Regions from separate parts of the Variovorax sp. M-6 genome, predicted to be linked through region 2. Evidence: riboswitches for the same ligand, from Rfam matches in the RefSeq annotation. Region 2 holds a riboswitch; the other holds the start of a gene.
What was found. Region 2 has a riboswitch for glycine ahead of gcvT (glycine cleavage system aminomethyltransferase GcvT). Riboswitches for the same ligand answer to the same signal wherever they lie in the genome.

Region 1: linked by a shared signal. The riboswitch ahead of AB4Z46_RS02910 (D-amino acid dehydrogenase) and the one ahead of gcvT (glycine cleavage system aminomethyltransferase GcvT) in region 2 are both predicted to bind glycine.

The regions. Positions count from the first base shown of each region.
Region 1 is NZ_JBFREQ010000002.1:83,636-99,306, reverse strand. Features, by position in the region: glycine riboswitch at 1-66, shown strand, start outside; gene AB4Z46_RS02915 (FAD-dependent oxidoreductase) at 145-1,383, shown strand; glycine riboswitch at 1,411-1,512, shown strand; glycine riboswitch at 1,513-1,630, shown strand; gene AB4Z46_RS02910 (D-amino acid dehydrogenase) at 1,720-3,036, shown strand; gene AB4Z46_RS02905 (FIST signal transduction protein) at 2,997-4,265, opposite strand; gene AB4Z46_RS02900 (PhaM family polyhydroxyalkanoate granule multifunctional regulatory protein) at 4,308-5,039, opposite strand; gene AB4Z46_RS02895 (VOC family protein) at 5,176-5,586, shown strand; gene AB4Z46_RS02890 (hypothetical protein) at 5,583-6,776, shown strand; gene AB4Z46_RS02885 (Bug family tripartite tricarboxylate transporter substrate binding protein) at 6,937-7,914, opposite strand; gene AB4Z46_RS02880 (hypothetical protein) at 8,040-8,243, opposite strand; gene AB4Z46_RS02875 (FAD-dependent monooxygenase) at 8,240-9,985, opposite strand; gene AB4Z46_RS02870 (LuxR C-terminal-related transcriptional regulator) at 10,059-10,835, shown strand; gene AB4Z46_RS02865 (fumarylacetoacetate hydrolase family protein) at 11,100-12,116, opposite strand; gene AB4Z46_RS02860 (DUF3108 domain-containing protein) at 12,217-13,368, shown strand; gene AB4Z46_RS02855 (BTH_I0359 family protein) at 13,482-13,760, shown strand; gene AB4Z46_RS02850 (M14 family metallopeptidase) at 13,808-14,923, opposite strand; gene AB4Z46_RS02845 (Bug family tripartite tricarboxylate transporter substrate binding protein) at 14,924-15,671, opposite strand, start outside.
Region 2 is NZ_JBFREQ010000003.1:265,348-281,018, forward strand. Features, by position in the region: gene AB4Z46_RS05580 (alpha/beta fold hydrolase) at 1-672, opposite strand, end outside; gene AB4Z46_RS05585 (ABC transporter permease/substrate-binding protein) at 724-2,271, shown strand; gene denD (D-erythronate dehydrogenase) at 2,300-3,319, shown strand; gene AB4Z46_RS05595 (TRAP transporter substrate-binding protein) at 3,377-4,348, shown strand; gene AB4Z46_RS05600 (TRAP transporter small permease) at 4,436-4,930, shown strand; gene AB4Z46_RS05605 (TRAP transporter large permease) at 4,927-6,204, shown strand; gene AB4Z46_RS05610 (hypothetical protein) at 6,291-6,818, shown strand; glycine riboswitch at 6,862-6,948, shown strand; glycine riboswitch at 6,967-7,081, shown strand; gene gcvT (glycine cleavage system aminomethyltransferase GcvT) at 7,097-8,290, shown strand; gene gcvH (glycine cleavage system protein GcvH) at 8,345-8,722, shown strand; gene gcvP (aminomethyl-transferring glycine dehydrogenase) at 8,749-11,661, shown strand; gene AB4Z46_RS05630 (YciI family protein) at 11,802-12,221, shown strand; gene AB4Z46_RS05635 (DoxX family protein) at 12,234-12,641, shown strand; gene AB4Z46_RS05640 (YciI family protein) at 12,674-13,372, shown strand; gene AB4Z46_RS05645 (RNA polymerase sigma factor) at 13,383-14,675, shown strand; gene AB4Z46_RS05650 (DUF3014 domain-containing protein) at 14,688-15,569, opposite strand; gene AB4Z46_RS05655 (flavin reductase family protein) at 15,670-15,671, shown strand, end outside.

The sequences.
Region 1 (15,671 bases), on a different contig from region 2:
AGGGAGCAAACCCGCTGCCGGGCGCAGCGGGTGAATCTCTCAGGTCACAGAGACAGGGGGAGCGGCAGTCTGAACCCCGGGTCTTGCCGCTTTCACAGGAAGCGCTAACGCTCGCCGTTCATGCAATCCCAAAAGGATTCGGACATGCGCGTAGTTGTACTCGGCGCCGGCTTGCTCGGCGTGACCTCGGCCTATTACCTTCAGCAGCTCGGTCATGAAGTGACCGTGGTCGATCGGCACGCCACGCCCGCGGCCAAGGCGCGCGGCCTGGCGGCGCCTGCGGACGCGAACCCACCGGCCACGCGGCCCGGACCCGCAGCGCCCCGGGGCGCCCAACGCTGGGCCAGGATGTGCAAGGGCATGCGCCGCCGGCTCACGCGCCTGCTCGACGAGGCCATGGGCACGCCGTCGAAACGCGATCCTCTCGACCATCTCGTGCGCCTGGCCGCCTACAGCCGCAAGAGCGCTCGGGCGCTGCGCGACGAAGCCGGCATGCCGCAGGGGCCGCGGACGGCCGGCCTCCTGAACCTCTTTACCGACCCCGCGGCCTTTCATGTGCGGACGGCCAGTGCGGCCCATTGGTCGAGGCTCGGTTGCGAGGAACGTCTGCTGTCGGCCGACGAAGCCATCGGCATCGAACCGGCGCTGCAGGCGATCCGCGGCAAGCTGGCCGGGGCGACCTACGCGCTCGAGGATCCGGTGCGCGATCCGACGCAGTTCGCGGCCAGCCTGGTGTTCCTCTGCCGAGCGGCGGGGGTGCGCTTCATGACCCGGCACACGGTGGTCTCGCTCGAGGAGCGCGACGGCCGCGTCGACCACGTCGAACTGCTCGATGCCGCCGGCCAGCCCGCCACGCTGCGCGCCCAGGCCTACGTGCTGGCGCTGGGGGCCTCGAGCGTGCCGCATGCCGAAGACCTGGGCATCGATATGCCGCTGCGCTTCGTGCGCGAGTACATCGTCACCATGCCGATCCTGCAGCCGGCGAAGGCACCGCGCATCGCGCTGCGCGACCGGCAGGGCAAGCTGCGCATCACGCGCATCGAAACGGCGGCCGGCGAGCAGCTGCGGGTCCAGGCCGTCGTGCGGGCCGGGCTCGACGAGGAGGCCGAGCCCGACTCGGACCGCTTCCAGGCGATCGTGCGCCGCACCGAAATGCTGCTGCCCGGCGTCGCCGACGCCGCGCAGGCCCGCTTCGAAACCGCCATGCATGCGGTCAGCCCGAACCGGCTGCCGATGATCGGCAAGACCCGCCTGCCCAACCTGTTCCTGAATACCGCGCCCGGCACCCGAACCTGGATCCATGCCTGCGGCGCGGGCAAGTCGATCGCGCGCATCGTCAGCGGCCTGCGGCCCGAGCTCGACTTCGCCTTCAGGCGCCCCTAGCGCGTTTCTGCCGTGCGCCGCTACAATCCGCGCACTGCAGGAGAGCGGGCCCACGGGCCCCACCGAAGGCGCAAACTCCCATAAACGCTCAGGTCGGCTCACTCGATGAGCCTGTACTGCAGTTCACTGTCAAAGCCGTCTGGAGAGCCATCACGCCGCTTGAATGTGCGCGTGGTGCACCGAAGGAGCAAACCCGTTGCGGGCGCAGCGGGTGAATCTCTCAGGTACCGAGGACAGGGGGAGCGGCAACTTGGACTCTCGGTCCGGTTGCTCTCGTTGTCGACAGCATTCCGTCTCCGTTGCGTTCAAGCGCTGCAACCTTCAAGGGTTCTCGATATGCGCGTGATCGTTCTTGGCGCCGGCCTGCTCGGCGTGACTTCGGCTTACTACCTCCAGCAACTCGGCCACGAAGTGACCGTGATCGACCGCCAGGCCACGCCGGCGGCGGAAACCAGCTTCGCCAACGGCGGCCAGATCTCGGTCAGCCATGCCGAGCCCTGGGCCAATCCGGGTGCACCGCTCAAGGTGCTGCAATGGCTCGGCAAGGAAGATGCGCCCTTGCTGTTCCGCATCCGCGCCGACATGCGCCAGTGGCTCTGGGGCCTGCAGTTCCTGCGCGAATGCACGCCGGCGCGTACCCGCCACAACATCGAGCAGATCGTGCGCCTTGGCACCTACAGCCGCGACACCCTGCAGCAGCTGCGGCGCGACACCGGCCTGGACTACGACCAGCGCACCCAGGGCATCCTGCATTTCTACACGACGCAGAAGGAGTTCGACGCGGCGCTGAAGCCGGCCGAGCAGATGCGCGCGCTCGGCTGCGACCGGAGGGTGATCTCGGCCGACGAGGCGGTGAAGCTCGAGCCTGCGCTCTCCCACATCCGCCCGCAACTCGCCGGCGCCACCTACACCGCGGAGGACGAATCGGGCGACGCCAACCGCTTCGCGCGAGAGCTGGTCAAGCTGGCCGAGGCAGCCGGCGTGCGCTTCCTCATGAGCCACACCGTGACCGCGCTGCGCGAAGCCGGCGGCAGCATCGACCACGTCGAGGCGACCGACAACGAGGGCCGCTTCCAGCGCATCCGCGGCGACGCCTTCGTGCTGGCGATGGGCTCGCTGAGCCCGCTCTACGCGGCACCGCTCGGGATCCGGCTGCCGATCTACCCGGCCAAGGGCTATTCGGTCACGATGCCGGTCAAGGACGCCTCGAAGGCGCACCAGGTCTCGTTGACCGACGACGAGTTCAAGCTGGTGTTCTCGCGCTACACCTCGGCCACCGGCGACCGGCTGCGCATCGCCGGCACGGCCGAGCTCAACGGCTACGACCGCGACCTGAACCGGGTGCGCTGCGAGGCCATCGTGCGGCGCGTGGAGCAGTTGTTCCCGGGCGCCGGCAACGCGGCCGAGGCCCAGTTCTGGACCGGGCTGCGCCCGGCGACACCAAGCAACGTGCCGCTGATCGGGGCGACGAAGCTGCCGAACCTGTTCCTCAACACGGGCCACGGCACCCTCGGCTGGACCCACGCCTGCGGCTCGGGCAAGTCGATCGCGCGCATCGTGAGCGGACTCGCGCCCGAGGTCGACTTCGCCTTCACCGGGCGGCGCGCCGGCCTTCAGTCATCGTTGGTGAAGACCGTCAGCACGCCGGTGTAGCCGTACAGGTGGTTGCGGGCGATCTCGCCGGCGGCGAAGAAGCCGACCAGCGGGACATCGCCCAGCGCATGCCGCACGATCTGCAGCTCGGCGCCGGGGGCGCCGAAATGCGGTCCGCCGCGGCCCGAGCAGCTCACGTAGATGGCGCCCGCGATGCGGCGTGCCGGATGCGGCGCGGCCTCAGCCTCGCCGGCCGCGACCGCGCGGGCGGTTGCCAGCGTCTGCTCCTGCGGCTCGAGCTCCTCGCGGATCTCGGCGCAGACGCGCATCAGGTCGGCGCGCGCCGCCTGCGCGTTGCGGCGGCAGAAGCTCATGCGCATGCCGGCTTCGGCGACATCGGCAATCGCCACGCCGCGACGCGTCGGATCGAGCCCGATGATGTGGCGCACCCGCACGTCGGAGCCCAGGTCGCCGGTGCGCCGGATGCCGTCGCTGCCGGCCTCGGCCAGGCCGACCAGGGTGGCGCGCACGGCATCGATCGCCTGCTCGGGCGCCTCGAGCGACACCCGCAGATCGGCCAGCAGCACATCGAGGGCGGGCTCGCCGTCGAGCTCCAGCAGCAGGTTGCCGTCGGCCTTGGTGATCTCGCGTTCGCGCGAAACCGGCTGGCAGCCCTGGGTCACGCGGGAGACCAGCCGCACGCCCTCGCCGAACACCACGCCCGAGAGGCCGCCCGAGAACACGCCGCCGACCGCCCCGTGGCCGCGGATGTTGCCGTTGCCGCCGATCGCGAACTGCAGCGAGCCGACGCGGCCGGACGAGAGGCCGCCGAACAGGTAGCCGGTGTCGGTGCGCTCCGCCATCTCGGCGATCAGCTCGCTCAGTTCGGGCGTGCGCGGGTCGGCGTGCACCAGCGCGGTGTGGGCCGCGAAGCCACTCGTTTCCGAGCTGGCGAGCGGCGCCACGCCCGAGAACACGCGGTATTGGTCGCTCGGCAGCTCGCACAGCATCACGCTGAGGGCCGGTTCGTCGAAATACTCTGCGTTGTTGGCCGCCACGCCGACCCCCACGGTGCCGGTCCAGTCGGTGATTTCGGGCAGTTCGGCGCCCAGGTGATCGAGGATCTCCTGCGCGTCTTCCCCGTAGTGGTCGGTGATGTAGAGCAGGCCCAGGGTCGGGGAGCGCGCATAGTCGGGCAGCGCCATCTGCGCTCGCAATTGGGCCAGCACCAGGCCGGCGGCCATGCGCCATTGCGGGTGGGTGGCATGCCCGGAAGGAAATAGCTTCATGGGCTCGGCTTTCTTGTGTCTCTCAAAGGCGGGGAATCGGCGTCAGCGCGCACGCTTGCGCGCCGGCGCCGGGCGTTTGGCAGCCGCAGCGCCGCCGCGGGTCGCCGACGGCGCCTTCTTTCGAGCGGCCGCCGGCTTGGCGGCGCTCTTGGCCGGTGTCGAGCGCGCGCCCGAACCGACCGCGTCGGCCAGCGGCTGCGCCATGGCCGGCACCTTGAGCTGCGAGGCGTCCTGCAGGGCCGAGCTGGCGATCTGCTGGAACTGCTGCGTGAGGGCACCCCACCATTGCAGTGGATCGACGACGCCTGCCCCATCCGTCGCGGCTGCGGCGGCGGCCTTGGCACGCGCGGGTGCCGAGGCCTCTTCTTCGACTTCCGGCGCCGCCTCGGGTGCCGGTTCGGGTGCGGCGGCCGGAGCCTCGGCCCGGAACGCGGGTGCCGGCGCCGGCGCTGCCTGCCGCGTGAAGGCGCTGGCGAGGTCTTCCATGCGCACGTTCATGCCGCGCAAGGTCGAGAGCGTCATCTTCTGCACCTCGAGCGCCTGGATCGTCGCCTTGAGCGCATGGCCATTCTGCTCGAGCCAGTACTGGACGGTCTTGAGCTCCTGGATGCGCTTGTCGACCTCCTCGACGCTCAGCGTCGGCGCCACCCAGTTCGACAGGCTCGGCAGCCCGGGCACGGCGCTGGGCGATGTGCTCCCGCCAGCCAGGTTCTTCAGGAAGTCGAATCCCGGAACGAACTGACTGAAGGCGAAAGGCTTGCTGGCGTCGCTCATGAGGGTGCTCCGGAAGTGTGGTTCTTGTCCGGGCAGCTTACTCCAAGCGTTCGCATTTTTGGGCTTGCCGGTGGCATCCGGGGCTCGCCATTGCGGCCCGGCTTGTGGACAATGACGACCAGACACAGAAAGTCACATGTCCATCTTCCATCTCGCCTTCCACGTGCGCGACCTCGACGAAGCCAGGCGCTTCTATGGCGACGTGCTCGGCTGCGCCGAAGGCCGCAGCACCGACACCTGGGTCGACTTCGACTTCTTCGGCCACCAGATCTCGCTGCACCTCGGCGAGCCCTTCGCCACCTCGCGCACCGGCCGCGTGGGGGACGTGATGGTGCCGATGCCGCACTTCGGCATCGTGCTCGAACTGCCCGCCTGGCGCGAACTCGCTGCACGCCTGGAGGCGGCCGGGGTCGACTTCGTGCTGAAGCCGCAAGTGCGTTTCGAGGGCCAGCCCGGCGAGCAATGGACGATGTTCTTCTGCGACCCCTTCGGCAATCCGATCGAGGCCAAGGGCTTCAGGTCGCTCGACACCGTCTACGACGCATGAGCTTGTCGGCAGCGCCACCCCAGCCCTCGACGCGCCTCCTGCGCTTCGGCGCGGCGGTGGCCGCGCTGCTGCTCGCCGGCGGCACGGCGCACGCGGTGCAGGACTGCGAGCTCAATGGCCAGGCGGTGAATCCGGCCCATGGCGGCAGCACCGCGGGCAAGACCGGCCTGATGCGCTGCAAGGACCGCGACAGCGGCCAGCTGGTGCGCGAGCAGCAGATCCAGAGCGGCACCTTCATGGGGCTGGTGCGCTTCTACGAGGACGGCAAGCTCACGAAGGAGCACAGCGTGAACGCGCGCGGCAACATGGAAGGCCGGGCCCGCGAGTTCTCGCCCACCGGCCAGGTGCTGCGCGATGCGACCTACGAGGACGGCCGCGAGATGGGCCTGGTGCGCACCTTCTATCCGACCGGGTCGCTGCGCCGCGTGACCTTCTTCGCCGATGTCGCGGGCGAGCGCGCTTCGGTCGAGTTCACCGAGCGCGGCCAACTCTCGGCCCTGCGCTGCGGCGACAAGCCGGTGCTGGCGCCGGTGGCCGACGACGCGAGGCTGTGCGGCTTCGGCGGCGGCGCGTCGAAGGTCGAATTGTTCGACGCCAAGGGAACGCTGCGGTCGCGGCTGTCCTATGTGGCCGGCAAGCGGGTGCGCAGCGAGGAGCTCTACGACAACGGCAAGCCCGCCGCGCAGGACGAGGTGGTGGGTAACCAGCGCACCGAAAGGCGCTTCTCCTCCGAAGGAATCAAGCGCCGCGAAGTGATCTCGCTGATCGGCGAGCGCGGCGTGGTCAAGCAGCGCGACCAGGAGTTCTCCGAGAAGGGCACGCTGGTGCGCGAGCAGCGCTGGAACACCGCCGGGGAGCCGCTGAGCGACGCAAGCTACTACCAGAACGGCCAGCCGCGCAGCAAGTCCGTCTACGGTGTGGGCCGCAATGCGCGCCAGATCGAAATCACCGAATTCCACGACAACGGCCAGGTCGCGGCCGTCGGCCGCTATCTGGCCGGCGATCGCTTGAGCCAGACCCCGATCGGCCCCCACCAGCGCTTCAGCGACGCCGGCATCCTCATCGCCGAATCGGTCTACGACGACAAGGGCCGCATCACGCGCGAACGCGCCTGGGATGCCAACGGCAAGCTGGAGCGCGATGACGAGGTGTTCGAGGACGGCTCGCGCAAGACCTTCGCAAAGCCGTAGCCCGAAGCCGGGTCAGGCTTGCGCCCCCTGGGGGCTGCGGCCCACACGCAGCGGGGGGAACGTGAGGGCCAGCTCAGGCCGGGGCCGGGCCGCCCCAAGGCGGCCTGCGGCCCCCTCGGGGGGCAGCGACCCACACGCAGTGGGGGAGCGTGGGGGCCCGTCAATCCAGCTTGATGCCGGCGGCCTTGATGATCGGGCCCCAGCGCTGCGATTCGGCGCGCGACAGGGCCGCGAACTGCTGCGGCGTGCCGGGCATCGCCTCCATGCCGAAGTCGTTGAAGCGCTTCTGCACCGCCGGCGCGGTGAATGCCCGATTGAGGTCGCCGTTGAGCCTGGCGACGATCGCCGGCGGGATGCCGGCCGGCCCCACGACGCCCTGGAAGGCGAACACCTCGGAATTCGCGACGCCCACTTCCGCCAGCGTCGGCACTTCGGGCAACAGCTTCGAGCGGCTGCCGGAGCCAATGGCCAGCACCCGCACCTTCTTGCTCTGCATGATGGACAGGCCCGAGGCCAGGTCCAGGAACATGGCCGGCACCTGGCCTCCCATCACGTCGGCCATCGCCGGCGCCGCACCGCGGTACGGGATGTGGGTGATGAAGGTGCCGGTGCGGACCTTGAACATCTCCATCGCCAGATGATGCGGCGAGCCGTTGCCCGGCGAGGCGTAGTTGACCTTGCCCGGATTGGCCTTGACATAGGCCAGGAAGGCCTTGAAGTCCTGCGCCGGGAAGTCCGGGTGCACCACCAGCGCCAGCGGGAACTTGCCGATCGCGCCGATGTAGCTGAAGTCCTTTTCAGGATTGAACGGCAGCTTGCTGAACAGGTGCTCGTTGAAGGCCAGCAGCGCGTTGTCGGCCGACATGATGGTGTAGCCGTCGGGCTTGGCCTTGGCGACCAGCTCGGCGCCGATGTTGGTCGAGGCGCCGGGGCGGTTGTCGATCACGATCTGCTGGCCCAGCGTCTGCCGCATGGCCTCGGCCAGGGTGCGCGCGATCACGTCGGTGCCACCGCCGGCCGGGTACGGCACCACCCACTTGATCAGCTGGTCGGGATAGGCGCCCTGGGCGCGGGCCCACGGAGCGGCGGCTGCGGCCGCGGTGGCGGCGAGGGTGGTGAGCAGGGTTCTGCGATCCATCGAATAGGTCTCCTGGTTTCGTGTGTTCTGAAATGTAAGGGGTCCGACCGGCGCCGGGCCGCCCCAAGGCGGTCGGCGCCCTCTCGGGGGGCAGCGAGTCCACGCAGTGACGAGCGTGGGGGTCGTCAAACCGACAGCGACGGCACCGGCAAGCCGTCCAGCGCCTGCGCGAGCGCGGCCCGGCAGCGCGCTTCGTCGCCGACCTGCTCGAACAGCAGCAGCGCGAGCCGGGCGAGGAACAACGATTCTCGCTCGGCGCCGGCTTCGCTGATGGCACGGGCGCACTCGGCGTAGACACGGTCGCGGGCTTCGGGGGGCAGGGCTGTCATGCGGACTCCTTGGTGGGCAGCGCGGCGGCGCGCGCCAGGGCCCGCAGCAGCGCACCCGCGGGCGGACGGCGCCAGCGCGCGGCCACATGGCCGTCGGGGCGCAACAGATAGACGGCGCCCTGCAGCGCGCCGAGCGCCGCGAACACCTCGGGATCGGCCTCGCCCGGCGACAGTTCGCACAGCGCGACCGGCAGCGGCCCGGCCTGTGCCCGCGCCACTTCGGAAGCCAGCGAGGCGTCTCGCTCCTGCATGTTCAGCACCAGCACGGTGAAGGCCGGACCGAGGCGGTCCGTCAGATGCAGGCCCGCGGCCAGCGCCTGCTCGGGCATGACTTCGCCCGCCAGCGGACCGGCGCCCAGCGCCTCGCCTTCGCTCGACAGCATCGAGTCCTCGTAGCCCACGGCCTGCGTCTGGCGCGGGTTGATCAGGTTCGCGATGCCGCGGTGCGCACCCGAGAGCGACAACGCCGCCTCGCGCAGCAGGTCGAAGCCGCGCGAGGGCGGCGACATGAATTCGGTGCTGCGCATCGCGTTCTCGGCATTGATGTGGAAGGCCGCGATGCGCTCCTGCGAGTAGCTGTCGAGCAGCGATGCCTGCGAGACGCCGCGAGCCACCAGCGCCAGCTTCCAGGCCAGGTTGTCGGCATCGTCGAAGCCGGAATTGAGGCCGCGCACGCCGAAGATCGGCATCGCGTGCGCGGCATTGCCGGCGAACAGCACGCGGCCGTGGCGGTAGCTCTCGAGCGTCATCGCGCCGGCACGGTAGACCGAGGTCCACACCGTGTGCCAGGGCAGGTGGCCTTCGCCGATGGCATCGAGATGGCGTTGCACGAAGTCCCGCACCGCCGCGGGCTGCAGCGCTTCCTCGGTGCTCTGGCCCGCGCGCAGCTGGTAGTCGATGCGCCAGATGTCGTCGGGCTGGCGGTGCATCAGCACGGTCGAGCCGGGGTTCCAGGGCGGATCGAACCAGGCGCGGCGTTCGGTCGGATGCGTGCTGTGCAGCTCGATGTCGATGATCACGTACCGGCCTTCGTAGCCGGTGCCGACCAGCTCGAGGCCGAGCGACTTGCGCACCAGGCTCTGGCCGCCGTCGCAGGCGGCCAGCCACTGGCCGCGCAGCGAGTAGTCGCCGAGCGCGTTGCGGGCCGCGAGCACCAGGCCGTCCGCATCTTCCACGAAGCCGGTGAGCTCGGTGCCCCAGCGGATGTCGATCAGGCCGGGCGTGGACGCGTTGCGGCGGCCGATCTCGTCCAGCAGGTACTGCTCGATGTAGTACTGCTCGAGGTTGATCATCGGCGGCAGCTTCTGCCTCTCGTCGTGCGGCATCTCGAAGCGGAACACCTCGTCGGTCTTGTAGAAGCTGCGCCCGCCCGTCCAGGGCAGGCCCTTGGCCAGGAAGGCCGGCAGCGCGCCCAGGCGCTCGATGATCTCGAGGCTGCGGCGCGAGATGCAGGCCGCGCGGCTGCCGACGCAGACCGTGTCGTCGGCCTCCAGGATCACGCTGCGCACGCCGTGGTTCGCGAGCCCGAGCGCGAGCGACATGCCGACCGGCCCACCACCCGCGATCACGACCGGATGGCGGCCGGGCTCGGCGCCCTGCTCCAGCGCCGGCATCCGGGGCTCGAAGCGCGTGTAGTGGAAGGCGCCGACCGAGGGCGGCAACTCGGCGGCGACCGGCGGCAGCGGACCGCCGGCGGCGTCGCCGGCACGCGCAGCGGGGGGATTCACGGCGGCAGTGTTCATGAACGGGATTGTCCCGATGCACCTGCATCGTCGATGTCGTAACTTCGTACGAAGTGCTAACCCTTGAATTGCAATGAAACGCTGGCCCGTCCGTGCCGCCGGCCAGGCCCTGGCGGCGCCCGTCGTCGGCGCCGTGCTCGCGGGCATCGGCACGCCGCACCTGGCCGCCAGCTACCTGACGGCGATGCAGCGCGTGCTGCCCGTGACCTTCTGCACCGTGTTCGCGGCGAGCGCCAACGGCCGCATCGAAACCGTCTCGGCCGCCAGCACCTATGGCCACACGGCCGAACGCACCGCCGAACGCTATGTCGCCGAGCGCTTCGACCGGCTGGACCCCCACATGGCCTGGCTGGCTGGTCGCAAGCTGCCCAAGCGCCCGCAGCTCTGGCTCGGCCACCACCGGGCCGAAGAGGTGGAAGACCCGGCCTACCGGGCCGCGTGCTACGGCGATGTCGGCATCCGGGAACGCAGTTCGGTGCTGCTGCTGCTGCCGACCGGCCAGCGGGCGGCCGTGAGCTTCTACCGCAGCCTCGCCCAGCCCGATTTCGGCGCTGCGGATTTCGCGCTGCTCGAAACCCACGCCGCACTGCTCGCCGACGCGACCGCCGCCCATGGCCGCAGCGCGGTCGCTGTCCGGGAGGCCGCGGAACCGGCGCTGGCATCACGCCTGCTGGGCCTGAGCCTGCGCGAGCGCGAGGTGGTCGGCCACCTGCTGGCCGGCAAGACCGCCAAGGAGACGGCGCGCGAGATCGGCATCGAGCTCACGACGGTGCGCACGCACCAGTACCGGGCGTTCCGGCGGCTGGGCATACGGAGCCTGAAGGAGCTGCTGCGCGGCGCGCGCGCATGAGAGCCCCCACGCTCCCCCACTTCGTGTGGGTCGCTGCCCCCCGAGGGGGCCGCAGGCCGCCTTGGGGCGGCCCGGCGCCGGCCTGAGAGCCCCCACGCTCCCCCACTGCGTGTGGGTCGCTGCCCCCCGAGGGGGCCGCAGGCCGCCTTGGGGCGGCCCGGCGCCGGCCTGAGAGCCCCCACGCTCCCCCACTGCGTGTGGGTCGCTGCCCCCCGAGGGGGCCGCAGGGCCGCCTTGGGGCGGCCCGGCGCCGGCCTGAGCCGGCTACCTCGTCGCCGCCGGGGCCACCACTTCCTGGTCGATCGCGCCGAAGACCGACTGTCCGTCGCGGCCCTTCATCTCGATCCGGATGGTGTCGCCGTACTTCATGAACTCGGTGCTGGGCTGGCCGTCCTGGATGGTCTCGATGCAGCGCTTCTCGGCGATGCAGCTGTAGCCCTTGGGCCAGTCCATGCCGCCCTTCCTCTCGACGCCCTTGTTGCTCACCGTGCCGCTGCCGACGATGCTGCCGGCGCGCACGTTGCGGGTCTTGGCGATGTGTGCAATCAACTGCCCGAAGTGGAAGGTCATTTCCTCGCCCGCATCGCACATGCCGACCTTGCGGCCGTTCCAAGTGCTCTGCAGCGCCAGGTGCACGCGGCCGCCCTGCCAGGCGTCGCCCAACTCGTCCGGGGTGACCGCGACCGGGCTGAATGCGGTCGCGGGCTTGCTCTGGAAGAAGCCGAAGCCCTTGGCCAGCTCGGCCGGGATCAGGTTGCGCAGGCTGACGTCGTTGGCCAACATCAGCAAACGGATGCCGTCGAGCGCCTGCGCCGGCGTGGCGCCCATCCTGACGTCGCCGGTGACCACCGCGATCTCGGCCTCGAAGTCGATGCCGAAGGCCTCGCTGGCGACCACCACCGGATCGCAGGGGCCGATGAAATCGTCGCTGCCGCCCTGGTACATCAGCGGGTCGGTGTAGAAGCTCTCGGGCACTTCGGCATTGCGCGCCTTGCGGACCAGTTCGACGTGATTGAGATAGGCCGAGCCGTCGGCCCACTGGTAGGCCCGAGGCAGCGGCGCCATGCATTGCGCCGGATCGAAGGGAAAGGCGTGCCGGGCCCGCCCGCCGTTGAGCGCATCGTAGAGATCCTGCAGCTGCGGGCTCATGAAGCCCCAGTCGTCGAGCACCTGCTGCATGCGGCTGGCGATGCCGGTGGCGTAGTGGGCGCTGGCGAGGTCGCGCGAAACGACGACGATCTGGCCGTCGCGCGAACCGTCTTTGAGAGTGGCGAGTTTCATGGGTGGCGGCGGATGCCGGCTCGGCATCGCTACTAAACTGGTTGGACGGGCGGCAGTGTACCGAGGTGAACCCTCTACGCCGGCGTCCGTTCCATCCTCGATGCCGCCCGCAGCCCTCCCCGACAGCCCCGACGCTCCGCGCCCGCCCTGGCGCGGGCTCGCGCTGCTGACCGCGGCCGTGGTGCTGGCCCACCTGGCGCTGCTGGGGCTGGCACCGCCGGCCGGCGCCCCGCGCCCCTCCCCGCTGGCCAACACTTTCATCACGCGCAGCATCGTCGTCGCGCCGCCGCCAGCTCCGGCGCCGGCCGCTGCTGCGGCGCCGGTGGTCAAGGCGGCTCCCGCGCCGCCCCGCCCCGTGCGGCCGCGGCCTGCACCCCGGCCCCGCCCCGCGATCGAGCCGGCGCCGGCACCGGCCGCCGCCGCCGCTTCGGTGCCGCCCGAGGCGCCGCCGAACGACCTCATCGCCCAGGCCGAGATCGACGCCGGCAACGCGCAGGCGCCCGAAGGGAACGCCGGTGGGGCCGCATCCGGTGCGTCCGGTGCATCCGGCGCAGGCGGCGGCGAGACGGCCGGCAATATCACCGGCCCGGTGGCGCTGCAGATTTCGGGCTCGGTTCGGCTGGCTTTCGCGGCCACCGCCCAGCAGGGCGCGCAGCCCCTGCAGGGCGTGTTCGGCGAGCTCGTCTGGCTGCAGGACGGCAGCCACTACGACGCGTCGCTGTCGTGGACCTTCCTCTTCAAGACCCTACGCAGCCAGCACAGCGCCGGAAACATCGGACCGACCGGGATCGAACCCCTGCGCTTCTCCGACAAGCGCAAGACCGAAGTCACCTCCCATTTCGAACGCGACAAGGGGCTGGTCGTGTTCAGCAGCAACGCACCGAGCGTGATGCTCCTGGCCGGCGCGCAGGACCGGCTCAGCGTGGTGCTGCAGCTCGGCGCCCTGCTGGCCGGCGATCCGGCGCGCTACCCGAGCGGCGCCGTGATCGCGGTGCAAACGGTGGGGCCGCGGGACGCCGAGATCTGGACCTTCAATGTCGAAGGCGAGGAGGAGCTCACCGTGCCGGCCGGCGATTTCAAGGCACGCAAGCTCACGCGCAATCCGCGCAAGCCCTTCGACGACAGGATCGAGCTGTGGCTGGCCCCCTCGCTGGGCTGGCTGCCGGTACGGATCAAGCAAACCCAGACCAACGGCGACTTCATCGACCTGCAGATGCGCAGCCAGGTGCCATTGCGCGCGTCCAATCCTTGAAAAAACACGCGGAAACAGGCGCCAGCCTACAAAACGTCGATGGATATTGAAACTGGCGCGTTGATTGCTATCTAACCATCATGAATGCCATCGACATCCTGACAGGACCCGACATGCAGATGCTCTACGACTCCGACTCCTTTGTGGTCGTGCACGTGCAGCCGACCGAAGGCGAGGCGCCCGCCGCACCCCACCTGCCGGTGCTGGCGCGCCACGGCTTCGAGATCGTCGACAAGCGCTCGGGCAAGGAGGTCTACCTCGACGGCTCCTGGGCGGAACTGTTCCAACAGCAGATCGCCGCCTGGCAACTCAACACCCCGACCCAGGAAGAGGTCGAGGACACGCTCGAAGGCTACGCCGAGTTGGCACACACTCCGGTTCTGGTCCACTGAGCGGGCACCCGGAGACGAAGGCACGCAGTCAACGATGCCCAGGCGTGTCAGTCCGCCTGGCCGGCGAGCCCAAGCAAGGCCTGCAGGATCGCCAGCCGGCTCTGTCCCAGCACCATGCCCTGCCAGGCAGGCAGTTCGCAATAGAAGGCATCTCGAATGGTTTTCCGGACGATTGCGGCCAGTGCCTGCGGCGCTTCGGGATGCCTGCGCAGCCACGCCTCGCCGCGCAAGGCGTCGACCATTTCTTCGAACGGCACGGTGCCGAACTCGAGCGCCATGAGCGTGCGCCGGGCATCGGGACAGGCGGCATAGATGGTCGAGGCCAGGTGGCCGGTGATGTCTGCCGAGCTGGACGTGCCGGCAAACGGCACTGCGATATCGGCACCCCACCAGCGCCTGGCACGCGCGACCTCCTCGGCGTCGCGCCGGCCGGCGAAGATCTTTTCGCCGTGGCCCCAGGGTCCGAGCCCCGTATGGACGTCGATCCACCCGATCTCCGCAAAAGCGGCCGCCTGCGTTCGCAACACCTGCTCCAGGGTGCGCAGCGACGCACTGCGCGCGGCGCCGCCGAAGAACAGGCCGTCGGGGTGCGTGTACTGCCCCTTGGAGACGGCGTCGCGATAGCGCAAGGCGCCGTGTCGGGCAATGTGGTCGGCCACGGCGCGGCGATTGGCTTCGTCCGGGGGCCACGCGGCCGGCAGCAGCAGCGGATGCAGTTCCGCATAGCCGGGATTGGCCGGCAGCGGGCCGCCGAAATCCTGGGCGTTCCGGTTCAGGTCGATGTTGTCCTCGTTGGTCCGGCTGATCCAGGAGAAGCCGTACGGATTCACTGCGTGGATCAGCAGCAGCGCGACCCCGGAGCGGGCCGCGCGCGCCAGCAGTTCGGCATCGGCCATCAAGGCCAACTGGCACGCCGAGCCGCAGAAGCCCTCGACGCCGTGGGTGGCGGAACTCACGATCAACACCGCCTTGGCACCCTCGGCGCCGATCAGGGCGACGTCGGTGGCCAGCGCTTCGCCCTCGGCGCCCCGGACCTCCAGCCCGAAGGATCGAAGTTCGGCTCGGCAGGCTTTCGCCGCGGTCAGGAAGCGCTCGCGCGCCTGCGCGTAGCTGGCGGAAAAGCTGCGCTCCACGGACGCGGCCAAGGCGGTCTGCGCACTCACCTACTTCGCCTCGAGCTTGATCGACTTCGCGATGGCGCGCAGCCGGCCCGCCTCGGCGGCGTAGCCGCGCGAAGCCTCGGCCAGGGTCGTGGCCGGCGCCATCATGAGGCCCTGCGCTTCGAGCTGGCTGCGCACCGCCGGATCGGCCAGCACGGTGTTGAGCGCCGCATGCAGCCGCTGCACCACCTCCTCGGGCGTGTCCTTCCGGACGAAATAGCCATGCCAGAGGTCGAAGCTGAAATCCTTGAGGCCCTTGCTGTCGTTCACACTGGGGTAGTTCTTGAGCATCGGCACCTCGGTCTTGCCTGACGGCGCCAGCGTTCCGATGATCTTCAAACGGCCCGATTCGGTCATGCCGATGAGTTGCTGCTGGATCGGCGCCAGCATGAAGTCGATGGTTCCCGCGCCCAGGTCCTGCATCAGCGGCGCGCCGCCCTTGTAGGGCACGTGCGTCATCGTGACGCCCAGCCGCTCGCCCAGATGTTCGCCGAGCATGTGATAGAGCGAGCCGTAGCCCACGCTGCCGAAGGTCAGCGGCCGGGTCGGGGAGGCGCTGCGGGCCAGCGCGATGAACTCGTCCATGTCGTTGGCCGGCAGGTCCTTGCGAGCCATCAACACCATCGGCGCCACCCCGATCATCTGGATCAGGCGGAAGTCGTCGCTCTTGTACTTGATGGCCGCATTCGCCAGCGGCACCAGGATGGTCTCGTTGGAAGAACCCTGGAACAGGTAGTAGCCGTCGCTCGGC
Region 2 (15,671 bases):
CCCGAGGGGCGAGCCCTTCAATGGCGCCCCGCGCATGAAGTCCTTCAGCATCGGCTCGAAGGACCGGGCCGACGCGTAGCTGCGCATTTCCTCCAGCACCAGGGCCGGCGCCAGCTTGCGAGCGTACGGCGAGAAGCGTGCCAGCAACAGCGATCGCGACCACTCATGGGCGGTGATCGACGGCATCGCGAACTTCAGCGTCCGCGCGAGTTGCATCGACATGCGGATCGAACTCTGGAACGCCAGGCGCTCCCATCCGACCCAGAAACCGCCCGGGCCGAGCAGGACCACCGCGCCCAGCACTTCGCCGCGCCGCGCCAGCTCGAGCACCAGCCGCGCGCCCAGCGAGCTGCCGACGGCATCGGTGCCGAGCAGGTCGTGCTCGCGCAGGAACAGCGCCACCGCCGCGGCCAGCGTCTGCACCGAGACTTCGCCCGCCAGCGGCGGACTCTTGCCGAAACCCGGGAGATCGATCGCCACCACGGCGCGCTCCGCGGCCAGGGGCTCGAGGATGGTTTGCCACGTGTGCCAGCTGCTGCCCAGTCCATGCACCAGCAACAGAGGCTTTCCTTGACCGCGGCGGACGTAGTTGATCAACACCCGTCGACTGTGGCCGGCTTGGCTGCCGGGCAGCATCAGCACGACGCACCATCGGCTGTAGGAGAACGGCATGTTCGGCCCCCGCAGCCGCACGGCGCGACCGCGCGCCGATACACTGGCCCGATGCAATTGCCTCGTCGCAGGTGGCTCGCCGCCCTGGCCTTCCTGGCCGTCTTTTGCGCCGCCCTGGCTTCGAGTGCCCAGGAGCAGCCACTGCGCATCGGCTCCAAGCGCTTCACCGAGTCCTACATCCTCGCCGAGGTGCTGGCACAGACCGCCGCGCCCCGGACCCCGGTCGCCCCGGTGGTGCGGCAGGGGCTCGGCAACACGGCCATCGTGTACGAGGCCCTGCGCTCCGGCGAGATCGACCTCTACGCCGAATACACCGGCACCATCGCGCTCGAAATCCTCAAGGGCCGGCAGTCGATGACCCGCGAAGCCATGAACGCGGCCTTGCAGCCGCTCGGACTCGGCGTGGCGGTCCCGCTCGGCTTCAACGACGGCTATGCGCTCGCGATGCGCGCCGCCGACGCCGACCGGCTCGGCGTGCGCACCCTGAGCGACCTGGCCGGCCATCCGGCGCTGCGGCTCGGCCTCTCGAACGAGTTCATCGGCCGTGCCGACGGCTGGCAGGGGCTGGCCGCGCGCTACGGTTTCGGCCAGACGCCGACCGGGCTGGACCACGGACTGGCCTATGAGGCGATCGCGGCGAAGCAGATCGACGTCATCGACATCTACACCACCGACGCCAAGATCGACCACCTGGGCCTGCGGGTGCTCGAGGACGACCGGCGCTACTTCCCGCGCTACGACGCCGTGCTGCTGTACCGGCTCGACCTGCCGACGCGGCTGCCCGAGGCCTGGGCCGCCCTGCAGACGCTCGAGGGCCGCATCGACGAGCGCGCGATGATCGCGATGAACGCGCGCGCCGAACTGCAGGGCACGGCCTTCGACGTGATCGCGCGCGATTTCCTGGCGGCGGGAAAGCCCGGCGCGAAGGCGCCCGCAGCGACCGACGGCGCCGCCCGCGGCTTCATGGCCAAGCTGTTCGGCCCCGACCTGGGCCGGCTCGCGCGCCAGCACCTGCTGCTGGTCGCCGTCTCGGTCGGCGTCGCCATCCTGATCGCCGTGCCGCTCGGGATCGCGGTGTTCGCGCATCTGCGGTTGCGCGCCCTGGTGCTGGGCTTGACCGGCCTGCTGCAGACCATCCCCTCGCTGGCGCTGCTGGCGGTCCTGATCTCGCTGCTCGGCGCGATCGGCACGCTGCCGGCGCTGATCGCGCTGACGCTTTATTCGCTGCTGCCGATCATGCGCAACACGGTGACCGGGCTGGCCGAAGTGCCCGCCGGCCTGCGCGAAGCCGGCACCGCGCTGGGCCTGACCGGCGGGCAGAACCTGCGCGTGGTGCTGCTGCCGCTGGCGCTGCCCACGCTGCTGGCCGGGGTGCGCACCGCGACCACCATCGCGATCGGCACGGCGACCATCGCCGCCTTCATCGGCGCCGGCGGCTTCGGCGAACGCATCGTGACCGGGCTCGCGCTCAACGACCGCGAATTGCTGATCGCAGGCGCGGTGCCGGCCGCGGTGCTGGCGCTGCTGAGCGAGGCGCTGTTCGAAGCCATCGAGTCCTTCATGCGCCGCCAGCGCGGAGAGGTCCCGGCCTCGATTTAGACTCGACGCCCCAAGGAGGCTCTCGCACATGCACATCGTCATCACCGGCGGCGCCGGATTCGTCGGCGCCCGGCTGGCCCGAACCCTGCTCGGCGGCTCGAAACTCTCACTCGCTGGCGCTCTTCCTGCATCGATCACGACGATCACCCTGGTCGACCGCGCCGCACCGCCGCCCGACCTCGCGGCCGATCCGCGCGTCGCCGCGGTGGTCGGTGACCTCAACGACCTGCTCGCCAGCGCGCCCGAACGCGTGCTGCCGCCGGACACCGCGCTGGTCTTCCACCTGGCGGCCGCGGTCAGCGGCGAATGCGAGGCCGATTTCGACCTCGGCATGCGCAGCAATTTTGCCGCCACGAATGCCCTGCTCGACGCCTGCCGCCGGCTCGGCAGCGTGCCGACGCTGGTGTTCTCGAGCTCGCTCGCGGTCTTCGGCGATTCGCCCGAGCAGCCGCTGCCCGCGGTGATCACCGACCAGACCCTGCCGACGCCGCAGACCAGCTACGGGATCCAGAAATTCGTCGCCGAACAGCTGGTCGCCGACTACTCGCGCAAGGGCTTCATCCGCGGCCGCAGCGTGCGGCTCATGACGGTGAGCGTGCGGCCGGGCCGCCCCAACGGCGCCGCCTCCGGCTTCTTCAGCGGCATGATCCGCGAGCCGCTGGCCGGCCTGCGCGCGGCCTGCCCGGTCGCCGACGAGACACCCGTGGCAATCGCCTCGCCGGCGCGCACCATCGAGGGCCTGCTGCGTGCCGCCGAAGCCAGCGACGCCGAGTGGGGCCCGCGCACCGCGCTCAACCTGCCCTCGCTCGCCACCACGGTGGGCGAGATGGCGGCGGCCCTGGCGCGCGTGGCCGGTCCGGCCGCCACCGCCCTGCTCGACCGCACGCCCGACCCGGCGATCCGGCGCATCGTGAAGACCTGGCCCGGGCACTTCGAAACGGCGCGCGCCGCTGCGCTCGGCCTGCAAGCCGATGCCAGCTTCGAGGCGGTGGTCCGCGACTACGTCCGTGAAAATCCCGACGCGGTGAAGCTCGCTATTGCGGCATAGTCGACGGTTGCCCTGCGGGCCCGGGTCCGCACACTTTTCCACTCAGGAGACATCCCCATGAAATTGAGCCAACTGGCCGCAGGCCTGGTCCTCGGCTTTGGCATCGCGAGCGCGGCCCTTGCGCAGACGACGATGAAGATCAGCATCTCGACCGCGCAGAACTCGCACCAGGGCGTCGCCATCGATACCTTCGCGAAGGAAGTCGCGAAGCGCACCAATGGCCGCTACAAGGTCGAGACCTTCTACAACGGCTCGCTGGGCGGCGAGCGTGAATCCATCGAAGCGGTGCAGCTCGGCACCCAGGAGCTCGCCTTCTCGTCGACCGGGCCGGTGCCGAACTTCGTGCCCGAAACCAAGATCCTCGACGTGCCCTTCCTGTTCCGCGACAAGGCGCACGCCCGCGCGGTGCTCGACGGCCCGATCGGCCAGGACATGCTGGTCAAGTTCGACGCCAAGGGCTTCAAGGCGCTGGGCTGGGCCGAGAACGGCTTCCGCCACATGACCAACAGCAAGCGCGACGTGAAGGCCCCCGAGGACCTCAAGGGCCTGAAGATGCGCACCATGGAGAACCCGGTGCATATCGCGGCCTACAAGGGCTTCGGCATCATCACCACGCCGATGGCCTTCCCGGAAGTCTTCACCGCGCTCCAGCAGGGCACGGTCGACGGCCAGGAGAACCCGCTGCCGGTGATCATCTCGGCCAAGTTCGACCAGGTGCAGAAGCACCTCACGCTGACCGGCCACGTCTACTCGCCCTGCATCTTCCTGATGAACAAGGCCTCCTTCGACAAGCTCAGCGCCGCCGACAAGCAGGCCTTCCTGGATGCCGCCAAGGAAGGCATCAAGGCCAACCGGGCCCGCGTCGACGAAGACGATGCCAAGGGCGTGGCCGACCTGCGCGCCAAGGGCATGACCGTCATCGACAACGTCGACAAGGCCAAGTTCGTCGCCGCGCTGGCGCCGGTCAACGCCGACTTCGAGAAGCAGTTCGGCAAGGCCAACCTGGACAAGATCCGCGACGTCAAGTAACCGGCCGCCGCGATACTCATCGCGGCAGCGCGCGCCCGCACAGCCTGCGCTGGCGGGCGTTTTTTTGTCCGAACCCCTGATGCGCCAATGAAATCCGCCTTCCTCGCACTCGACCGCTGGACCACCGGCCTGGCGATGGCGATCGCCTGCTTCATGCTGGTGGTCGCCTCTGCCCTCGGCGTGTTCCAGATCGTCACCCGCTTCGTGCTCGAACAACCGGCCGAATGGTCCGAGATCCTGATCCGCATCAGCCTGATCTGGATGGTCTTCCTGGGCATCCCGACCGCCTTCCGCCAGGGCGCCATGGTCAGCGTCGACGTGCTCTACCGATGGAGTCCGCCGAAGGTCCGCCGCGTGCTCGACTGGGTGGTGTGCCTGGCCGCGCTGACCCTGATCGCGGTCATCATCTGGTGGGGCTGGGACTACGCGCAGCGCGGCAGCGTGCAGTCGATGGCCGGCCTCGAATCGGTCTCGATGTTCTGGGCCTACCTGGCGCTGCCGGTGGGCGGGCTGTTCTGCGTGATCGGCATCATCGCCAACCTGATCGACCCGAAGCGCAACGAACTGGAAACCGCTCAATGACCCCCGTGATGATCACGACCATGGTGGTGTGCTTCGCACTCACCATCTCCGTCGCCGTTTCCATCGGCCTGGCCTCGGTGCTCGGCATCCAGGTCTCCAACGCGAACATGCTGATCTCCGTCAAGGAGATGTTCAACGCGATCAACAAGTTTCCGCTCGCCGCCATTCCCTTCTTCATCCTGGCCGGCAACCTGATGGAGACCGGCGGCATCTCGCGCCGCCTGGTCGACTTCGCCAAGAGCCTGGTGGGTGGCGTCCAGGGCGGCCTGCCGATGACCTGCGTGCTGACCTGCATGATCTTCGCGGCGGTGTCGGGCTCTTCGGTGGCGACCACCTTCGCGATCGGCGCGATCCTGATCCCGGCGCTGATCAAGCATGGCTACCCGGTCGGCTACGCCGCCGCGCTGCAGGCCACCAGCGCCGAACTCGGCGTGATCATTCCGCCCTCGATTCCGATGATCCTCTACGGCGTCAGCGCCGAAGTGTCGATCGGCGAGCTGTTCATCGCCGGCTTCGGACCGGGCATCCTGATCAGCCTGGCGCTGATGGCCTTCGTCTACGTCTACTGCAAGTTCAAGGGGCTGGGCAAGAACGACGGCGACGGCCGGCTCGGCGTCGCCACCGCCACCTGGCGTGCCGGCTGGGCGCTGCTGATGCCGGTGATCATCCTCGGCGGCATCTACGGCGGTATCTTCACGCCCACCGAGGCGTCGGCGGTGGCCGTGCTGTACGCGCTGATCGTCGGCACGCTGATCTACCGCGAGATCAAGCCGGCCGAACTCTATGCGGTGCTGCGCAAGTCGGTGGTGTCGTCGTCGGTGATCATGTTCATCATCGCCAACGCCGGGCTGTTCGCCTTCCTGATCACGCGTGCCGGCGTGCCCGACGCCATCGGCCGCTGGCTCCAGGAGGTGCTGCAGTCGCCGGCGATGTTCCTGCTCGGCGTCAATGGCGCCCTGTTCGTGATCGGCATGTTCATCGAGACCAGCGCGGCGATCATCGTGCTGGCGCCGATCCTGGCGCCGGTGGCCATGCACTTCGGCATCGACCCGGTGCACTTCGGCCTGGTGATGGTGGTGAACCTGGCGCTCGGCATGATCACGCCGCCCTTCGGCGTCAACCTGTTCGCGGCCTGCACGGTGGCGCGCATCTCGCTCGACCGCATCGTGCCCTACCTGATTCCGTTCGTGCTGGTCATCCTGGCCTGCCTGATGGTGGTCACCTACGTGCCCGGCGTCTCGCTCGGATTGCGCGACCTGGTCTACGCGAAGTAGCACCCTGTTGATGCGGACGGTTTCACGAAGCCGTCACGCCAGGGGTCCATGCTGCGGCGCTCGCCCACCGAACGCCGCAGCATCCCATGTTCCTCATCAAGACCGACAAGGCGCGCCATGAACTCAGCCCCGGCTGCCGCAGCCTGGGCCAGCGCGAGCGCGCCCTGCTGCTGATGGCCGATGGCCAGCGCTCGGTGACCGACTTCGGCCAGTTGTTCGGCGGCCGGGACGAAGCCGGGCGTGTCGCGCTGCACCTGGTGCGCGAAGGCTACCTGCTGGACCGCGGGCCCCTGGCGCAGGACCGCGTGCCTGTGCCTGAGCAGGAACAGCCCGCCGATCCAGCGCCGGGCGCGGCCGATGCCTTCGACGGCAAGCGCTCGCTCGCCACCACGCGCATGTTTCTTTTCGATCTGTGCGAACGCATGTTCGTACGCCGCGATCCCCTGCTGGCCGACCGGTTCCGCGAGATGCTGCGGGAGGCGCGCGATCGCGGCGCGATGCTGGCCGTGGCGAGCGGGATGCTCGACGAAATCGAAAAGGCAGCGGGCACCGAACGCGCCGAGTCGATCCGCGAGCGCATCGACCGGCTGCTGCCGGCCGCGGCCGTGCACTGAAAAACGCCGGCCGGGCGGTCGCCGATTCCCTTACACTCGCCCGGTCAGGAGAGCGTCCCGCCACGATGGGGCCGCCGAAGGCGCAGGTCCCTCGAAACACGGGCCCGAACGCTCAGGCAAAAGGACTGACGAAGCGCCCGTTCCCGGGCGTTTCCTTGCTGGAGAGAGGCGGTTCGTCGCGCAGTCGCGCCGGTCCGTCCACCGAAGGAGCAAACCCCGATCGTGGGGCGAATCTCTCAGGTAAAGCGGACAGCAGGGGTGGCCCATGGCTTCTTGCCATGGAACTAGACTGCCCCTTTGGAGAAACGCCCTTGGCCGCCGCATCCGACGATCTTCAGAAGACCCCGCTCCATGGCCTGCACCTGGCGCTGGGCGCCCGCATGGTGCCCTTTGCCGGCTACGAAATGCCGGTGCAGTACCCCGCCGGGCTGATGGCCGAGCACCGCCACACGCGCGAGGCTGCCGGCCTGTTCGACATCTCCCACATGGGACAGCTGCGCCTGGCCGGCCCCGATGCCGCCGCCGCCTTCGAGAGCCTGATGCCGGTCGACGTGATCGGCCTGGCGCCCGGCAAGCAGCGCTACGGGCTGCTGCTGAACGACGAAGGCGGCATCCTCGACGACCTGATGTTCTTCAACGAAGGCCAGGATTCGCTGTTCGTGATCGTCAACGGCGCCTGCAAGCAGGCCGACATCGCCCACATCACGGCCCGGATCGGCCAACGCTGCCAGGTGCTGCCGATGCCCGACCACGCGCTGCTCGCGCTCCAGGGACCGCAGGCCGCGGCCGCATTGGCGCGCCTGTCGCCGGGCATCGAGCGCTTCGTCTTCATGACCGGCGGCACGGTGCAGATCGGCGGCATCGCGGCCTTCGTGACGCGCAGCGGCTACACCGGCGAGGACGGCTTCGAGATCTCGGTCGCCGCCCGCGACGCCGAGCCACTGGCCCGCCTGCTGCTGGCCCAGCCCGAGGTGAAGCCGATCGGCCTGGGCGCGCGCAACTCGCTGCGGCTGGAGGCCGGCCTGTGCCTCTACGGCAGCGACATCGACCCAGGCACCACGCCGGTCGAGGCCTCCCTCGGCTGGGCGATCCAGAAGGTGCGGCGCAGCGGCGGCGCGCGCGAAGGCGGCTTCCCCGGCGCGGCCAGGGTGCTGGCGCAGCTCACGGCCGCCAACGGCGCGGCCGGCCACCTCGACCACGAGACGCTCAAGCGCAAGCGGGTCGGACTGGTCGCGCTGGAACGCATCCCGGTGCGCGACGGCTCCGTGCTCGAATCCTTCGAGGGTCTGCCGATCGGCCAGGTCACCAGCGGGCTGCTGGGCCCGACCGTCGACCGGCCGGTCGCGATGGGCTATGTGGCGCTCGCCTACGCCGAGCCCGGAACGCGGATCCAGGCCATCGTGCGCGGCAAGCCGGTGCCGATGGAAGTGAGCACCCTGCCCTTCGTTCCCGCGCGCTATCACCGGGGCTGAGGCCTCCCCGATTTTTCGATTTCTTCAAGCCAGCCATTTTTCAAGGAGTTTTTCATGAGCCTCAAGTACACCAAGGACCACGAGTGGGTGCGGCAGGAAGCCGACACGGCGCTGGTCACGGTCGGCATCACGGTGCATGCGCAGGACGCTCTCGGCGACGTGGTCTTCGTCGACCTGCCTGAAGTCGGCAAGAGCTTCGCTCAGGGCGACGTGGCCGGCGTGGTCGAGTCGGTCAAGGCCGCGGCCGACGTGTTCATGCCGATTTCGGGCGAGATCACCGAGGTCAACGAAGCGCTGCGCGCCGATCCCTCGCTCGCCAACAGCGCACCGATGGATGCCGGCTGGTTCTTCAAGGTGCGCCTGAGCGACCCGGCGCAGCTCGAGCCGCTGCTCGACGAGACCGCCTACGCGAAATTCTCCGCCGACAACTGAACCCTACGCCCCGACCGGACCCTCCCATGCCGACGCCCGTGCTGCCCACTTCCCCCTCGCTCAGCGAACTCCAGAACGCCGAGGAATTCATCGCGCGCCACATCGGCATCGAAGCCGAGGACGAGGTCCGCATGCTCGCCGCCGTCGGCTCGGCCACGCGCGCCGAACTGATCGACGGCATCGTGCCGCCGGCCATCCGCCGGCGCCGGCCGATGCGGCTGGCGCCGCCGATCACCGAGGCCGATGCGCTGGCCGAGCTGAAGGCGATCGCCGCGAAGAACAAGGTGGCCAGGAACTTCATCGGCCAGGGCTACTACGGCACCCACACGCCCGGCGTGATCCTGCGCAACGTGCTGGAGAACCCGGCCTGGTACACCGCCTACACGCCCTACCAGGCCGAGATCTCGCAGGGCCGCATGGAGGCGCTGGTCAATTTCCAGACCATGGTCTGCGACCTCACGGGCATGGCGATCGCCAATGCCTCGATGCTCGACGAGGCCACCGCGGCGGCCGAGGCCATGACATTGGCCCGGCGCAGCGTCAAGAGCAAGAGCAACGTGTTCCTGGTCTCGGGCGACTGCCATCCGCAGACCATCGAGGTGATCCGCACGCGCGCAGCGCCGCTGGGGATCGAGGTCAAGGTCAGCACCGCCTCCGAGACGCTGCCGCACCTGATGGCCAGCGGCGGCTTCTTCGGCGCGCTCGCGCAATACCCCGCCACCACGGGCCAGGTGCACGACCTGCGCCCGCTGGCCGGCCACGCGCACCAATGCGAGGCCGCCTTCTGCGTCGCGGCCGACCTGCTGGCGCTGACGCTGCTGGCGCCGCCGGGCGAATGGGATGCGGACATCGTCTGCGGCACCACCCAGCGCTTCGGCATGCCGATGTGCAACGGCGGTCCGCATGCGGCCTACCTGGCCTGCCGCGACGAGTTCAAGCGCTCCCTGCCCGGCCGTCTGGTGGGCGTCAGCGTCGACGCGCACGGCCAGCCGGCCTACCGCCTGGCGCTGCAGACGCGCGAGCAGCACATCCGGCGCGAGAAGGCCACCTCGAACATCTGCACCGCGCAGGTGTTGCCCGCGGTGGTCGCGAGCATGTACGCCGTCTACCATGGGCCCCAAGGGCTGCGCCGCATCGCGCAGCGCGTCGCGCTGTTGACCGCGGTGCTGGCGCAGGGCCTCGAGCAACTGGGCCGCGAGCTGGTCAACAGCACCGCCTTCGACTCGCTCACGATCCGCACCGGCGACGACACGCAGGCGATCGACGAACGCGCACAGGCGGCCGGCATCAACCTGCGCCACCGCCTGCAGCACCACCTGGGCGTCTCGCTCGACGAGACCACCACGCGGGCCGACGTCGAGATGTTGTGGGGCCTGTTTGCGCCTTCCGGCACCCGGGGCCCTGACTTCGACGCCATCGCCGCCACGGCGCGGGCCCGCATTCCCGAAGATCTGCGCCGCACCAGCGACTTCCTGACGCACCCGGTGTTCAACACCCACAAGAGCGAAACCGCGATGCTGCGCTACATCCGCAGCCTGAGCGACAAGGACCTCGCGCTCGACCGCAGCATGATCCCGCTCGGCAGCTGCACCATGAAGCTCAACGCGACCAGCGAGATGATCCCGATCACCTGGCCCGAGTTCGCCGACATCCATCCGTTCGCGCCGCCCGAGCAATTGCTGGGCTATGCGCAACTCGACGCCCAGCTGCGCGCCTGGCTCTGCGAAGCGACCGGGTACGCGGGCATCAGCCTGCAGCCCAACGCCGGCTCGCAGGGCGAATACGCGGGGCTGCTTGCGATCAAGGCCTTCCACGAGGCCAAGGGCGAAGGGCACCGCGACGTCTGCCTGATCCCTTCGTCCGCGCACGGCACCAATCCGGCCAGTGCCCAGATGGTGGGCATGCAGGTGGTGGTGACGGCCTGCGACGCCGACGGCAACGTCGACATCGACGATCTGAAGCGCGCCTGCGAGAAGCACGGCGACAAGCTGGCCGCGGTGATGATCACCTACCCCAGCACCCACGGCGTGTTCGAGACCCGCGTGAAGGAGCTCTGCGAGATCGTCCATGCGCACGGCGGCCGGGTCTACGTCGACGGCGCCAACATGAACGCGCTGGTCGGCGTGGCCGCACCGGGCGAGTTCGGCGGCGACGTCAGCCACCTGAACCTGCACAAGACCTTCTGCATCCCGCACGGCGGCGGCGGCCCCGGCGTCGGGCCGGTGTGCGTGGTGGAAGACCTGGTGCCCTACCTGCCCGGCCACGTCACCGGCGGGCTGGCGTCGAACGGCGCCGTCGGCGCGGTTTCCGCCGCGCCCCTGGGCAACGCGGCGGTGCTGCCGATCAGCTGGATGTACTGCCGCATGATGGGCGCCAAGGGCCTGCAGGCGGCGACCGAGACCGCGATCCTCAGCGCCAACTACATCAGCGCGCGGCTCAAGGACCACTACCCGACGCTGTACGCGAGCCCCAACGGCCACGTGGCGCACGAGTGCATCCTCGACCTGCGCCCGCTCAAGGAGGCCAGCGGCGTGAGCGCCGAGGACGTCGCCAAGCGGCTGATCGACTACGGCTTCCATGCGCCGACGCTGAGCTTCCCGGTGCCCGGCACGCTGATGGTGGAGCCGACCGAGAGCGAGCCGCTGGCCGAGCTGGACCGCTTCATCGACGCCATGATCGCGATCCGCGGCGAGATCCGCCGCATCGAGGAAGGCATCTGGCCCAGAGACGACAACCCGCTGCGCAACGCGCCCCACACCGCCGCCAGCCTGCTCGGCAGCGAATGGACGCGGCCCTACTCGCGGGAGCTCGGCGCCTTCCCGCTGGACAGCCTCCGGCAGGCCAAGTACTGGCCGCCGATCGGCCGGGTCGACAACGTGTACGGCGACCGCAACCTGTTCTGCAGCTGCGTGCCGCTGGAGGCGTACGCCAAGGCCTGAGGGCTTGGAAGCATTTTTTTACAATTGACGGTCCATCCGGCTGTCGATTTCGCGTTCGCTGCTTCGACGTCCCTTCAGAGCCCCGGAACTGCCTGGTCGATCCCGACCGGCGCCGGCCTCGAAACCGAAGGAGCAACGACATGCGATACATGGTGATCGTCAAGGCCAGCAAGGACTCGGAAGCCGGCGTGATGCCGAGCGAACAGCTGCTGACCGACATGGGCAACTACAACGAGGCGCTGGTCAAGGCCGGCGTGCTGCTCGCGATGGAAGGCCTCCATCCGAGCAGCAAGGGCGCCCGCATGCGCTTCGCCGGCAAGGAGCGCACCGTGGTCGACGGCCCCTTCAGCGAGACCAAGGAGCTGATTGCCGGCTTCTGGCTCTGGCAGGTGCGCTCGAAGGAGGAAGCGCTCGAATGGCTGCGCCGCGCGCCCTTCGATGATGGGACCGAGCTCGAGCTGCGCCAGGTGTTCGAGTTGGACGACTTCGGCGCCGAGCTCACGCCCGAGCTGCGTGCACAGGAAGAGCGGCTGCTCGCCGAAGTCGCCGCCAAGGCCTGAGGGGACACCCGCATGCAAGCCATTCTTCCGACCGCGCCCGCCTCGGGCGCCACCCTCTGGACCGGCCGCATCCTGAGCGGCCTGGTCGTCGTGTTCCTGCTGTTCGACGGCGCCATCAAGGTGGCCGAGATGGACGTGGTCAAGCAGACCCTGGCCGAACTCGGCTATCCGGCGGACATCGCCTTCGGCCTCGGCGTGCTGACGCTCGCGATCGGCGCGCTCTACGCCATCCCGCGCACCTCGCTGCTCGGTGCGATCCTGCTGACTGGCCTGCTCGGCGGCGCCATGGCGACCCACCTGCGCGTCGGCAGTCCGGTCTTCAGCCACCTGCTGTTCGGGCTCTACATCGGCCTGATGGCCTGGGGCGGCCTCTTCCTGCGCGACGAACGGCTGCGCGCGATGCTCCCGCTGCGGCGCTGAGCGCGCAACGCTATCCTTGCGGGATGAGATTCGTGATCCTCCGCAAGGCCGACCGGCGCACCGAGACCGGCCTCGACGACGGCGAGGCGCTGCCGATCGCCCCCGCGCTCCCCCACGCCGCGCTGCAGGCCAGTTCGCACGGCGTCCGCCTGCACTTCTCGGCGGACGGCCCGCGCGTGGTGCCGGGGCCGTTCGAGCACACCGAAGACCTGGTGGCCGCCTTCGGTTTCCTGGAGGCCGACTCGCTGCAGGCAGCCACCGATCAGCTCGGCCGCTGGGTGCCGGGGCCCGAAACCGGGCCCGTGCTCGAGATCCGCGAGTCTGGCTGCCCCGGCGGCCTGCCCGGGATCCTTTCGTCGGCCGCGCAGGGAGAACCGGGTCCGCGATTCATGGTGATGCTGCTGTCCGACGCGCAGCTGGAAGCCGACGCGCCCACCGCCCCCGAACGGCTCGATGCGATGGCCCGGCGCAATGACCAGAGCGTCGCAGCCGGCGTGCTGCTGGCGGGCGACGGCCTGAAGTCGACCGCCAAGGGCGCCCGCCTGAAGTTCGGCGGCGGCAAGCCGCGCGTGGTCGACGGCCCTTTCGCCGAAGCGAAGGAGCTGATCGCGGGCTTCTGGCTGATCCGTGCCCGGTCGATGGACGAAGCGATCGAATGGGCGAGTCGCTACCCCTACGCGCCGGCGCACCCCGTGGTCGAGATCCGCCCCGTGCGCGAGCCAGCGCGATAGGCGCTTCCGGATGAACGTCGCCGAGACGCATCGCGCGGTCAACGCGGTCTGGCGCATCGAGTCGGCGCGGATCATCGGCGCGCTGGCCCGGATGGTGCGCGATGTCGGCGTGGCCGAGGAACTGGCGCAGGACGCGCTGGTCGCGGCCCTCGAGCAATGGCCGCGCGAGGGCATCCCGGAGAATCCGGGCGCCTGGCTCACCGCCACGGCCAAGCGCCGCGCGATCGACCTGCTGCGCAAGCGCACGCTGCATGCGAACAAGGAAGGAGAAATCGGCCGCGAACTCGATGCCCGGCATGCGATCGCCGCCGCCGACTTCGCCGAAGCGGTGGACGCCGCGCTCGACGACGAGGTGGGCGACGACCTGCTGCGCCTGGTGTTCACCGCCTGCCACCCGGTGCTCTCGCCCGAGGCCCGGGTCGCCCTGACGCTGCGCCTGCTGGGCGGCCTGACCACCGACGAGATCGCACGCTCCTTCCTGGTGCCGGAAGCGACGATCGCTCAGCGCATCGTGCGCGCCAAGCGGACGCTGGCCGCCGCGCGGGTGCCCTTCGAGGCGCCGCGCGCGCACGAGCTGGCCGCCCGCCTCGCGTCCGTGCTCGAGGTCATCTACCTGGTGTTCAACGAGGGCTATTCGGCCACCGCCGGCGAAGACTGGATGCGTCCGGCGCTGTGCGATGAAGCGCTGCGGCTCGGGCGCATCCTGGCCGAGCTGGTCGCCGAGGAGCCGGAGGTCCACGGCCTGGTCGCGCTGATGGAGATCCAGGCCTCGCGCGCGGCCGCACGCATCGACGCCAACGGAGAGCCGGTGCTGCTGCTCGAGCAGAACCGCGCGCGCTGGGACCAGTTGCTGATCCGGCGCGGCCTCGCCGCACTGGAGCGAGCCGAGAAGCTGGGCGGCACCCTCGGTCCCTATGCCCTGCAGGCCGCCATCGCGGCCTGTCACGCACGCGCGCGCAGCGCGGCGCAGACCGACTGGACGCGCATCGCCGCGCTCTACGAGGCACTGGCCCAGCTCGCGCCCTCGCCGATCGTCGAACTGAACCGGGCCGTGGCGCTGTCGATGGCCTTCGGCCCGGCGGTGGGCCTCGAACTCGTCGATGCACTGCGCTCGGAGCCGCAGCTGCAGGGCTACCACCTGCTGCCGAGCGTGCGCGGCGACCTGCTCGCCAAGCTGGGCCGAAAGGGCGAGGCCCGCGAGGAGTTCAAGCGGGCCGCGGAACTCACGCGCAACGCACGCGAGCGCAAGCTGCTGCTGATGCGGGCGCTGGCCTGTTCCAGCGGCCCCGCGAGCGCCGGCTGACCGGCCAGCCGGCTATTTCTTCGCCACCGCGCCGGTCGCGAGCTGGACCCGCAGCTCCTTCAGCCTGGACTTCAGCCGGCGCTCGTTGACCGGTCCCATGCGCACCAGCATCTTCTGTCCGGCGGAGAGCGCCTCCAGTTTCGGGTCGACGAACTCGTAGCTGATCCAGGGATGCTGCGAGGCCATCTCGCCCTTCACTTCGGTGAGCTTCACCTGCACCGGTCCGGCGGGTTCGGGCGCCTGCAGCAGATGGTCGATCACGGCCACCAGCCGGTCGTTGAAATACTTGCCCGGGTAGCCCAGCTCCTCGTAGGCCTGCTGGAACAGCGGATAGAACCTGGCATAGAGCGCCACCGCCCGGGCCGTGTCCACCGACTCGGCGAACAGCACGAACGGCGTGTAGCGGCTGGCATTGTCCGCGCCGATGGTCTTCAGCTCGCCGGCGCCCTGCACCTCGAAGGACTTGGGCGCCCGTTGCGCCGGCCACATGCGCGCAGGCGCCTGCGCCCGCGGCAGGTTGTCGACGGTGGCGACGAAGCGGCGCACGAAGCCACCGGTCTCGAGGAAGGCGCCGACCGACTTCTTCCCGAGCAGCTCGTTGAGCGCCGCGGTGACGCGGCCGTCGGCGTCGTTGAGCGCGGGCAGCGCGGCCTCGGGCTCGGCCAGCGCGTCGACCGGATTCTGCGGGCCGACCGCCACCGGAGGGGGCGTGTCGGCCGGCGCGGCCGCTGGCGGTGGCGCGCTGGCGACGGGTGGTGCCGGCGGCGCCTCCTTCTGCAGCGACCAGCGCCACCAGCCGAAGGCGGCCGCGAGGATCACGGCAACGACAATCACCAGGGTCCACACCGAAGACTCGCGTGCTGGCCTGAATTCTGCTGGGTCCCGTTCGGGCATGGTGGAATCCTCTCTTTCAAATGCGGGCAATGCGTGGAGTCCATTGGAAACCACGCCGGTGCTTCCTGCCGTAACGCCCTGTGAGCGTCAAGGAATCCGAAT